Regions from separate parts of the Pseudomonas sp. SL4(2022) genome, predicted to be linked through region 1. Evidence: predicted binding sites of a transcription regulator. Region 1 holds the regulator's gene; each other region holds the start of a gene.

Region 1 (3,277 bases):
GTCAAGGCCTACGGCCTGACTATCCAGTACTTCATGGCCAACGAGCGCGTGGTACTGATCGACCAAGCCAAGGTGATTCAGGAAGGCAACACCTTCGAAGGCGAGAAAATCGTCTATGACACCCAGCGCCAGATCGTTAACGCCGGCCGCGCCACAGGCACCAATGTGACTGCGCCACGTCCGCGCATCGACATGGTGATCCAGCCGAAGAACAAACCAGCCGACCAACAGGCGCAGTAATAATGGCCACATTGAAAGCCCAACACCTGGCCAAGAGTTACAAAGGCCGCCAGGTCGTGCGCGACGTCAGCCTGAACATCGACAGCGGGCAGATCGTCGGCCTGCTTGGCCCCAATGGGGCCGGCAAGACCACCTGTTTCTACATGATCGTCGGTTTGGTCCAGGCCGATCAGGGCCGCGTGATGATCGACGATCTCGACGTCAGCCATCAGCCCATGCATGGCCGCGCCCGCGCCGGAATTGGCTACCTTCCCCAAGAAGCCTCGATCTTTCGTAAACTCAGCGTGGCCGACAACATCATGGCCATCCTGGAAACCCGCAAGGATCTCAACAGCAGCGCGCGCCAACAAGCGCTCGAGGGGCTATTGCAGGAGTTCCACATCACCCACATTCGCGACAACCTGGGCATGAGTTTGTCTGGGGGAGAGCGCCGCCGGGTGGAAATCGCTCGCGCCCTAGCCACCAACCCAAAATTCATCCTGCTTGACGAACCCTTCGCCGGTGTCGACCCGATTTCCGTGGGTGATATCAAACAGATCATCCACCACCTCAAGGCCAAAGGCATCGGCGTACTGATCACCGACCACAACGTGCGTGAGACACTGGATATCTGTGAAACCGCCTATATCGTCAACGACGGTCAACTGATCGCCGAAGGGGATGCAGAGGCAATCCTGGCCAACCAGACAGTAAAAGAAGTGTACCTAGGCCATGAGTTCAAGCTGTAACCACAGCTTTTCTCGGGCCTGCGGCAGCCAAGACTAGGCAAAACCCCAAAAGTCAGGCATATAATTTGCTTCCTAGTGGCGATTTTAACAACGCCCTGTAGTGGATTGCGCACAGACGCCGGTAAATAAGGTCTGCAATGAAACCATCGCTAGTCCTGAAGATGGGCCAGCAGCTGACGATGACACCGCAGCTGCAACAGGCCATCCGCCTACTCCAACTGTCGACCTTGGATCTGCAACAAGAGATTCAGGAAGCCCTGGAGTCCAACCCGATGCTCGAACGCCAGGAAGACGGCGATGATTTCGACAATTCGGACCCCATGGCCGATGGCGCAGAGAGCGCCAGCTCCAGTGAACAGCAGGACACCCCCTACCAGGAAACCAGCTTTCAGGAAACCACACAGACGGTGGACAACCTGGAAGAAGGCGATTGGGGCGAACGCATCCCCAATGAGCTGCCCGTAGACACTGCCTGGGAAGACATCTACCAGACCAGCGCCAGCAGCCTGCCCAGCAGCGCCAGTGATGACGACGAGTGGGATTTCACCACCCGCACCTCCAGTGGTGAAAGCCTGCAAAGCCACTTGCTCTGGCAACTCAATCTAGTGCCGATGTCAGACAAGGACCGCCTGATCGGCGTCACCCTGATCGACTGCATCAATGATCAGGGCTACCTCGAAGAAAGCCTGGAAGAAGTGGTCGATGCTTTCGATCCGGAACTGGATATCGAGCTCGACGAAGTTGAGGCCGTGCTGCACCGTATCCAGCAGTTCGAACCTGCCGGTATTGCCGCGCGCAACCTGGGTGAATGCCTGCTCCTGCAACTGCGTCAATTACCAGCCCAAACCCCATGGCTGAGCGAAGCCCAGCGCCTGGCCAGTGATTACCTCGATCTGCTTGGTAGCCGCGACTACAGCCAACTGATGCGCCGCATGAAGCTCAAGGAAGACGAGCTGCGTCAGGTTATCGAGCTGATCCAGAGCCTCAACCCGCGCCCAGGCTCGCAGATCGAGTCCAGCGAGCCCGAGTACGTAGTCCCCGATGTAATCGTGCGCAAGCACAACGAGCGCTGGCTGGTAGAACTGAACCAGGAAGCCATGCCGCGCCTGCGGGTCAACGCGCAGTACGCCGGCTTCGTCAAGCGTGCTGACTCCAGCGCCGACAACACCTTTATGCGCAACCAGCTGCAAGAAGCACGCTGGTTCATCAAGAGCCTGCAGAGCCGCAACGAAACCCTGATGAAAGTCGCCACGCAGATCGTCGAACACCAACGCGGCTTCCTCGACTACGGCGACGAAGCGATGAAACCGCTCGTACTGCATGATATTGCCGAAGCCGTCGGCATGCACGAATCGACCATTTCAAGGGTGACCACGCAAAAATTCATGCACACCCCACGCGGCATTTACGAACTGAAGTATTTCTTCTCCAGCCACGTCAGCACCTCCGAAGGTGGAGAATGCTCATCCACTGCGATCCGCGCGATCATCAAAAAACTGGTCGCGGCGGAAAATGCGAAAAAGCCGTTGAGTGACAGCAAGATCGCTGGTTTACTGGAGGCACAGGGCATTCAAGTAGCCCGCCGCACGGTCGCCAAGTACCGTGAATCCCTCGGAATAGCGCCTTCCAGTGAGCGCAAACGATTGATCTAAGGCGGCACAAAGAAGGAAGACAGATAGCACTGACCAAACACCCCAGGCCACGCCTTTTTTGCAAAAGCAGCCATACTGCCTATTAGCAATCAGCGCATGTGCCTGACTAGCTCTGTCAGCGTCTTCCGCGCCACAGTGTTCCGGCGGCAGGCCCTTTGCCTGTCTCTTACACACGGCAACAAGGAGAAAGCGGTATGCAAGTCAACATCAGTGGACATCAGCTGGATGTGACCGACGCCCTGCGCGACTACATCGCCGAAAAACTCGGCCGATTGGAGCGCCACTTCGACAAGATTACCAATGTGCAAGTCATCATGGAGGTCGAGAAACTCAAACAGAAAATCGAAGCGACCTTGCACGTTGCCGGTGGCGAAGTCGTCGCCAATGCCGAGCATGACGATATGTACGCGGCCATCGATCTACTGACTGACAAACTCGACCGACAACTCATCAAACACAAGGAAAAACAGCTCGAACGTCAACAGGGTGCAATGGCCCGCTGACATCGTCTATCTCCTATGATCCGACTTGAAACTATCCTGACCCCCGGCCGTTCCCTGGTGAACGTGCCGGGCGGCAGCAAAAAACGTGTCCTCGAACAGATTGCCAACCTGGTAGCGCGCGAGCTGCCTGACCTGGATGGACAAGATATCTTCG
Region 2 (3,277 bases), 1.3 Mb from region 1:
GACGCCGCTCTGAATCGCCTGGCGCATCACGCCGGGGTCATGCTCGTCGGTGAACATGACAATGGTGCGCGGCTGGTCGCGGCTGACCAGCACCACCTGCTCCATGACATCGCGGCTCGGTGATTCGGTATCGATCAGGATCACGTCAGGGCGTGCTGCCTCGACCCGCTCCGGCAGATCGATGGTCAGACCAGATTCATCGATGACCTCGAAGCCTGCTTCGGTCAATGCTGTTTTCAGACGGCCAACTTTCTTCGCCGTGTCGTTAATCAGCATGATACGCAGCATCTCAGCAGCTCTCCTGCAGCGCGTCAGTGGGCACATCAACCCGTGCATGCAGTGCAAAGCTGCGGGCATAGCCGACCGGGTCAGTGCCGTCCCAGATCGGGCCATCCAGCAACTGGCTGCTGCGCATGGGCGCCGGTACGGCGATGCCGAGGGTGCTGGCGGCCTGCTGGTAGAGATCGAGTTGTTGCACCTGACGGGCGATAGCCAGGTAGTCCGGGTCATTACGCAGCAGACCCCAGCGGCGGAACTGGGTCATAAACCACATGGCGTCTGATAGATAAGGCATGTTCACCGCGCCCTGACCATGGAAGCGCAGTGGATGAGCGTCCAACCAGGCATGGCCGAGACCGTCCTGATAGTGGCCGAGAAAACGCGGTTGAATGGCCGACAGCGGTGCGTCTACATAATCCTGACCGCTGAGTAACTGGGCGGTGCTGCACTGGTTTTCCTCGCTCTCATCGATAAACCGACTGGCTTCCAGCACGGCCATGATCAGGGCGCGGGCGCTGTTGGGGTGCTGGCGGACAAAGGCACGGGTACAGCCCAGCACTTTCTCCGGGTGATTGGGCCAGATCGCCTGGATAGTGGTCAGGGTGCAGCCGAGGTTTTCTTCCACTGCTTTGGCAGTCCAGGGTTCGCCAACACAGAAACCGTCGATGCGTTGGGCCTTGAGGTGTTCGATCATCTGCGGCGGCGGCACGACCACGCTGTCGACATCGCGCAATGGATGAATGCCCTGGCTAGCGAGCCAGAAATACAGCCACATAGCATGGGTGCCGGTAGGGAAGGTCTGGGCGAAGGTCAGGCGTGCGGCATGCTGGTGCACATACTGGTTCAGTGCCTCACCGCTGGTCACGCCGGTGGCCTGCAGGGGCTGCGACAGGTTGATGCTCTGGCCGTTCTGGTTCAGCCCCATGAGTACAGCCATGTCGGTGGCAGGGGCGCCGCCCAGACCCAGTTGTACGCCATAGATCAAGCCGTAGAGACTGTGGGCAGCGTCCAGTTCACCGCTCAGCAGTTTATCGCGCAAGCCTGCCCATGAACGCTGCCGCTTCAGGTTTAGGGTCAGGCCATATTTTTCGGCAAAGCCCTGCGTTGCGGCGACAATCACCGATGCCGAATCGCTCAGGGCCATGAAGCCAATATTCAACACGGGCTTTTCCGGTGTATCGCTGCAGCTGATCAGGCGCTCATTCATGGTGCTTTCCTGGGCCCACACAGAAAGGTGCCGTGCCACTCGCGGCCCTCGCTTACGAGTGATACGACACCGTTGTCTTGTTGAAGCGTTTCCGCCGTTGGAAAGGCTGGTTGATGCTTAGCAATGCATATGCCACTTAGCCCTAGATACAACAAACCCCGCCGTGGCGGGGTTTGTTGTATGCGAAGTAACTCAGCGTTCCAGCATCTGCTTGACCGAGCTTTGCGGAATCTGCTGTTTGCGGCCTTCACTGTCAGTAAACTCGAGCATCCCGGTCCCTTTATCCAGGCGCGGTTTACCGTCACTGGTGAGCATCTGGCCGTCGGTGGTGCTGATGATGTATTCGCTGCTGCAGCCGGCAAGACAGGACATGCAGAGTGCAACAATGATCCAGTGCTTCATAAATAACTCCTTATGGTCTGTGGTGCGTTATTACACCCCCATGTCAGAAAGTAGCTGCTGGCTTTTGTTGCGCAAGGCAGGCATAAAGAAAAAGCCCCGCACAAGGCGGGGCTTTTTCATTTCAGCTAACGCTTAGACCTGAACAGCAGGGATCTTGGCGTTTGCCGCTGCTTCGCGGAACTCAGCGATCTGATCGAAGCTCAGGTAGCGGTAAACGTCGGCAGCCATGCTGTCGATGTTCTTCGCGTACGCCATGTACTCCTCGACCGTCGGCAGTTTGCCGAGAATCGAGGCGACTGCTGCCAGTTCGGCAGAAGCCAGGTACACGTTGGCGCCGTCACCCAGGCGGTTCGGGAAGTTACGGGTCGAGGTCGAGACGACGGTCGAGTTCGGCTCAACGCGTGCCTGGTTACCCATGCACAGCGAGCAGCCCGGCATTTCCATGCGCGCGCCAGCCTTGCCGTAAATGCCGTAGTAGCCTTCCTCGGTTAACTGATGAGCGTCCATCTTGGTCGGCGGCGACAGCCACAGACGCGTTGGCAGCTGCCCTTTGACCTGATCCAGCAGCTTGCCGGCAGCGCGGAAGTGACCGATGTTGGTCATGCACGAACCGATAAACACTTCGTCGATCTTCTCGCCCTGAACGGTCGAGAGCAGGCGGGCGTCATCCGGGTCGTTCGGTGCGCAGAGCACCGGCTCGTTGATGTCGGCCAGGTCGATTTCGATGACTTCGGCGTACTCGGCGTCCTTGTCGGCTTCCATCAGCTTCGGATCGGCCAACCAGGCTTCCATCGCTTGGGCGCGACGTTCCATGGTGCGCGCATCGCCGTAGCCTTCGCTGATCATCCAGCGCAGCAGGGTGATGTTCGAACGCAGGTACTCGGCAATCGCCTTTTCCGGCAGTTTGATGGTGCAACCGGCAGCGGAACGTTCGGCAGAGGCGTCGGACAGCTCGAACGCTTGCTCAACGGTCAGCTCGTCCAGGCCTTCGATCTCGAGGATGCGGCCGGAGAAGATGTTCTTCTTGCCTTTCTTCTCGACGGTCAGCAGGCCTTTCTGGATGGCCACGTAAGGGATGGCATGCACCAGGTCACGCAGGGTGATGCCCGGTTGCAGTTTGCCCTTGAAACGCACCAGTACCGACTCCGGCATGTCCAGCGGCATTACGCCAGTAGCTGCGGCGAAGGCAACCAGACCGGAACCGGCCGGGAAGGAGATGCCGATCGGGAAACGGGTGTGCGAGTCACCACCGGTACCGACGGTATCCGGCAGCAGCATGCGGTTCAGCCAGCTGTGGATGATGCCGTCGCCAGGACGCAGGGACACGCCGCCACGGGTGCGGATGAAATCCGGCAGGGTGTGGTGGGTGGTCACGTCGATTGGCTTCGG
Region 3 (3,277 bases), 510 kb from region 1:
TTGCCGGCCAACGTTGACAGCGTCACGTTGGGGGGCAAGGAACTGATGCTTAATCTGGCCGGGCTGGGAGCTGTTCCGCTCTCCAAGGTCCAGGTCATCGGCCAGTAATTCAGCGATTTTAATGGCCGGGAGTTCCGGCAAAGGAGATATCCATGTCCTTCAATATCGGTTTGAGTGGGCTGCGTGCGGCAACCAGTGATCTCAATGTGACGGGCAACAATATTGCCAACGCGGGCACGGCGGGCTTCAAACAGTCACGTGCCGAATTTGCCGATGTATATGCGGCCTCTGTATTGGGTACAGGCTCAAACCCGCAGGGTAGCGGCGTTTTGCTGGCTAACGTTTCGCAACTGTTTAACCAGGGCAATATCAACTACACGCAGAACGCCCTGGATCTGGCGATCAACGGCAATGGTTTCTTCCAAACCAGCAACAATGGTGATGTCAGCTACACCCGTGCCGGTTACTTCGGTACGGATCGTGATGGCTTCATGGTCAACAATTTCGGTTACCGCCTGCAGGGCTATACGGTGGATGCGGCCGGTAACCTGCAAAACGGTATTGTCGGCGATTTGCAGATTGAAACAGCGAGCCAGGAACCGCGGGCGACTGAGAGTCTGGAGCAGGTCTACAACCTGAACTCCACCAATTTGGTACCGACCACCGTGCCGTTTAACCCGGCAGACCCCACGTCGTATAACTCGTCGACTTCGACCAATATCTATGACAGTCAGGGTAACGCCCACGTATTCACCCAGTATTTCCTCAAAACGGGGCCTAATACCTGGAACATGAACGTGCTGATTGATGGGCGCAACCCAACCAACCCGACGCTTACGACGCCATCGACAGTGCCTTTGACCTACACCGCGTCGGGTCAACTGAATGTGCCGGCCCTGATTGCCTCTACGCCGACAGGTTTTACCGTGGATGCCAATGGCGTGATCCAGTTGAGCACCTGGGTGCCGGCGGCGCCTAACACGGCTGTACCGCCGGTGTGGGGGCCCAACGGTGCGAGCGCCAGTGCCACTGGTATTGGCATCGATATTCGCAAGTCGACACAGTTTGCCAGCAGTTTTGCGGTTAACCGGGTGAGTCAGGACGGTTATACGACGGGCCAGCTTTCCGGCTTGGAAATTGACGACACCGGGGTGATCTTCGCGCGCTACACCAATGGCCAGTCGAAGGTGCAAGGGCAGGTGGTGTTGGCCAACTTTGCCAACGTGCAAGGATTGACGCCGGTGGGCAAGACCGCCTGGGTGCAGTCATTCGAATCGGGTGAGCCGGTACGAGGCACGCCGCGCAGTGGCACTCTGGGGGCATTGCAATCGGGGGCTCTGGAGGACTCCAACGTGGAGTTGTCGGATCAGTTGGTCAACCTGATCGTTGCTCAGCGTAACTACCAGGCCAACGCCAAGACCATTGAAACCAACAGTGCGGTCACCCAGACCATCATTAACCTGCGCTGATAGGTGTATAGGTCTGTCATGAGCGGCAAAAGCACGCCGCTTTGACGCTGAGAGGGCTCCTGATGGAGCCCTTTCTTTTTTTTAAAAGCTTTATTAATCAGTAGCTTGTGGTTTTTTTCGAATGCTGGCACAGCCATTGCTTTATCACCTGCATAGAGCAGCGGGCGGTAAGCCCAACTCGGAGAATAACCATGGACAAGATGCTGTACGTCTCCATGACGGGGGCCCACAACAACACCCTGGCCCAGCGAGCCCACGCCAACAACCTGGCAAACATTTCCACCAGCGGTTTTCGACGGGATTTTGAACAGGCCCGCTCAATGCCGATTTTTGGTGACAGTTATCCGGCACGCGCTTATGCCATGAGCGAGCGTCCGGGGACTGACTTTACGCCAGGCTCCTTGCAGGAGACGGGGCGTGATCTCGATGTGGCTGTGGGTGGTAAAGGCTGGCTGGCGGTTCAGGCACCCGATGGCGGTGAAGCCTACGTCCGCACTGCCAGTCTGAATGTCGATGCATTGGGCATGTTGCGCACCGGCAATGGTTTGCCGGTGATGGGCAATGCCGGGCCGATTGCCGTGCCGCCTGAGCAGAAAATCGAGATTGGCAAGGATGGCACCATCAGTATTCGTGCGCTTGGTGAGGCGCCCAGTGTACTGGCCGAGGTGGACCGTCTGAAGCTGGTGAACCCGGATTTGAAGCAGATGGAGAAGGGCACCGATGGCCTGATTCGCTTCAAGGGGCAAGAGCCGGTGCTGGCTGATGCGACCATGGAAATCACCTCTGGATTTCTTGAATCGAGCAACGTCAATGCGGTGGAAGAGATGACTGCGATTCTCTCCCTGTCCCGTCAATTCGAACTGCAAGTCAAGATGATGCGCACCGCCGAAGACAATTCGGCGGCTATGGCTCGCGTCTTGCAAATGACCTAATTATCAGCACGCGGCGCCGTTAAAACGACGCCCGAGGAGAATCGATATGCTTCCGGCACTGTGGGTCAGCAAGACCGGTCTGTCCGCTCAGGACATGAACCTGACCACCATTTCCAACAACCTGGCCAACGTTTCGACCACCGGCTTCAAACGCGATCGCGCCGAATTCGAAGATCTGCTGTACCAGATCCGTCGCCAGCCGGGCGGTCAGTCCAGTCAGGACAGTCAGCTGCCATCGGGTCTGCAGTTGGGTACCGGGGTGCGCGTGGTCGGCACGCAGAAGATTTTCACCGCCGGCAGCTTACAGACCACCGAGCAGCCTCTGGACCTGGCCATCAACGGACGTGGTTTCTTCCAGATTCTGTTGCCTGACGGCACGGTGTCCTACACCCGCGATGGTAGTTTCCACCTCAATTCCGATGGCCAGATGGTGACCTCCAATGGCTACGCCCTGGAGCCGGCCATTGTCCTGCCCAATGAGGTGCGTAGCTTTACCGTTGGTGAAGACGGCACCGTTTCGGTGACCACCACCGGTAACCCGCAGCCTCAGGTGGTGGGCAACTTGCAGACGGCGGACTTTATCAACCCGGCGGGTCTGGAAGCGATCGGCAACAACCTGTTTCTGGAAACCGCATCCAGCGGTGCGCCGCAAGTCGGCACCCCAGGCCTCAACGGTTTGGGTACCACGCTGCAGAACACCCTGGAAAACTCCAACGTCAGTGTTGTCGAAGAGTTGGTGAACATGATCACCACGCAGCGCGCCTACGAGATGAACTCCAAGGTCATTTCTACCGCTGACCAGATGCTCGGCTTTATTTCGCAAAATCTTTGATAGGTAAAGCGGGTTAGTCGCTCAGCGACAGGCTCGGCTTTGGA

The links. Region 1 encodes sigma-54, which starts transcription at its own class of promoters, with help from an activator protein. Its sites were predicted from a motif close to ANTGGCATNNANNTTGCTNT; they were not measured.
Region 2: the regulator sigma-54 is predicted to act here: its motif matches at 1,604-1,623, upstream of OU997_RS18795 (CmpA/NrtA family ABC transporter substrate-binding protein).
Region 3: the regulator sigma-54 is predicted to act here: its motif matches at 1,593-1,612, upstream of OU997_RS01365 (flagellar basal body rod protein FlgF).

The regions. Positions count from the first base shown of each region.
Region 1 is NZ_CP113060.1:786,651-789,927, forward strand. Features, by position in the region: gene lptA (lipopolysaccharide transport periplasmic protein LptA) at 1-240, shown strand, start outside; gene lptB (LPS export ABC transporter ATP-binding protein) at 243-968, shown strand; gene OU997_RS03755 (RNA polymerase factor sigma-54) at 1,106-2,620, shown strand; gene hpf (ribosome hibernation-promoting factor, HPF/YfiA family) at 2,815-3,123, shown strand; gene ptsN (PTS IIA-like nitrogen regulatory protein PtsN) at 3,139-3,277, shown strand, end outside.
Region 2 is NZ_CP113060.1:3,974,824-3,978,100, reverse strand. Features, by position in the region: gene OU997_RS18800 (ANTAR domain-containing response regulator) at 1-288, opposite strand, end outside; gene OU997_RS18795 (CmpA/NrtA family ABC transporter substrate-binding protein) at 290-1,486, opposite strand; gene OU997_RS18790 (YgdI/YgdR family lipoprotein) at 1,679-1,888, opposite strand; gene acnB (bifunctional aconitate hydratase 2/2-methylisocitrate dehydratase) at 2,021-3,277, opposite strand, start outside.
Region 3 is NZ_CP113060.1:277,523-280,799, reverse strand. Features, by position in the region: gene flgD (flagellar hook assembly protein FlgD) at 1-108, shown strand, start outside; gene flgE (flagellar hook protein FlgE) at 153-1,469, shown strand; gene OU997_RS01365 (flagellar basal body rod protein FlgF) at 1,661-2,401, shown strand; gene flgG (flagellar basal-body rod protein FlgG) at 2,448-3,233, shown strand.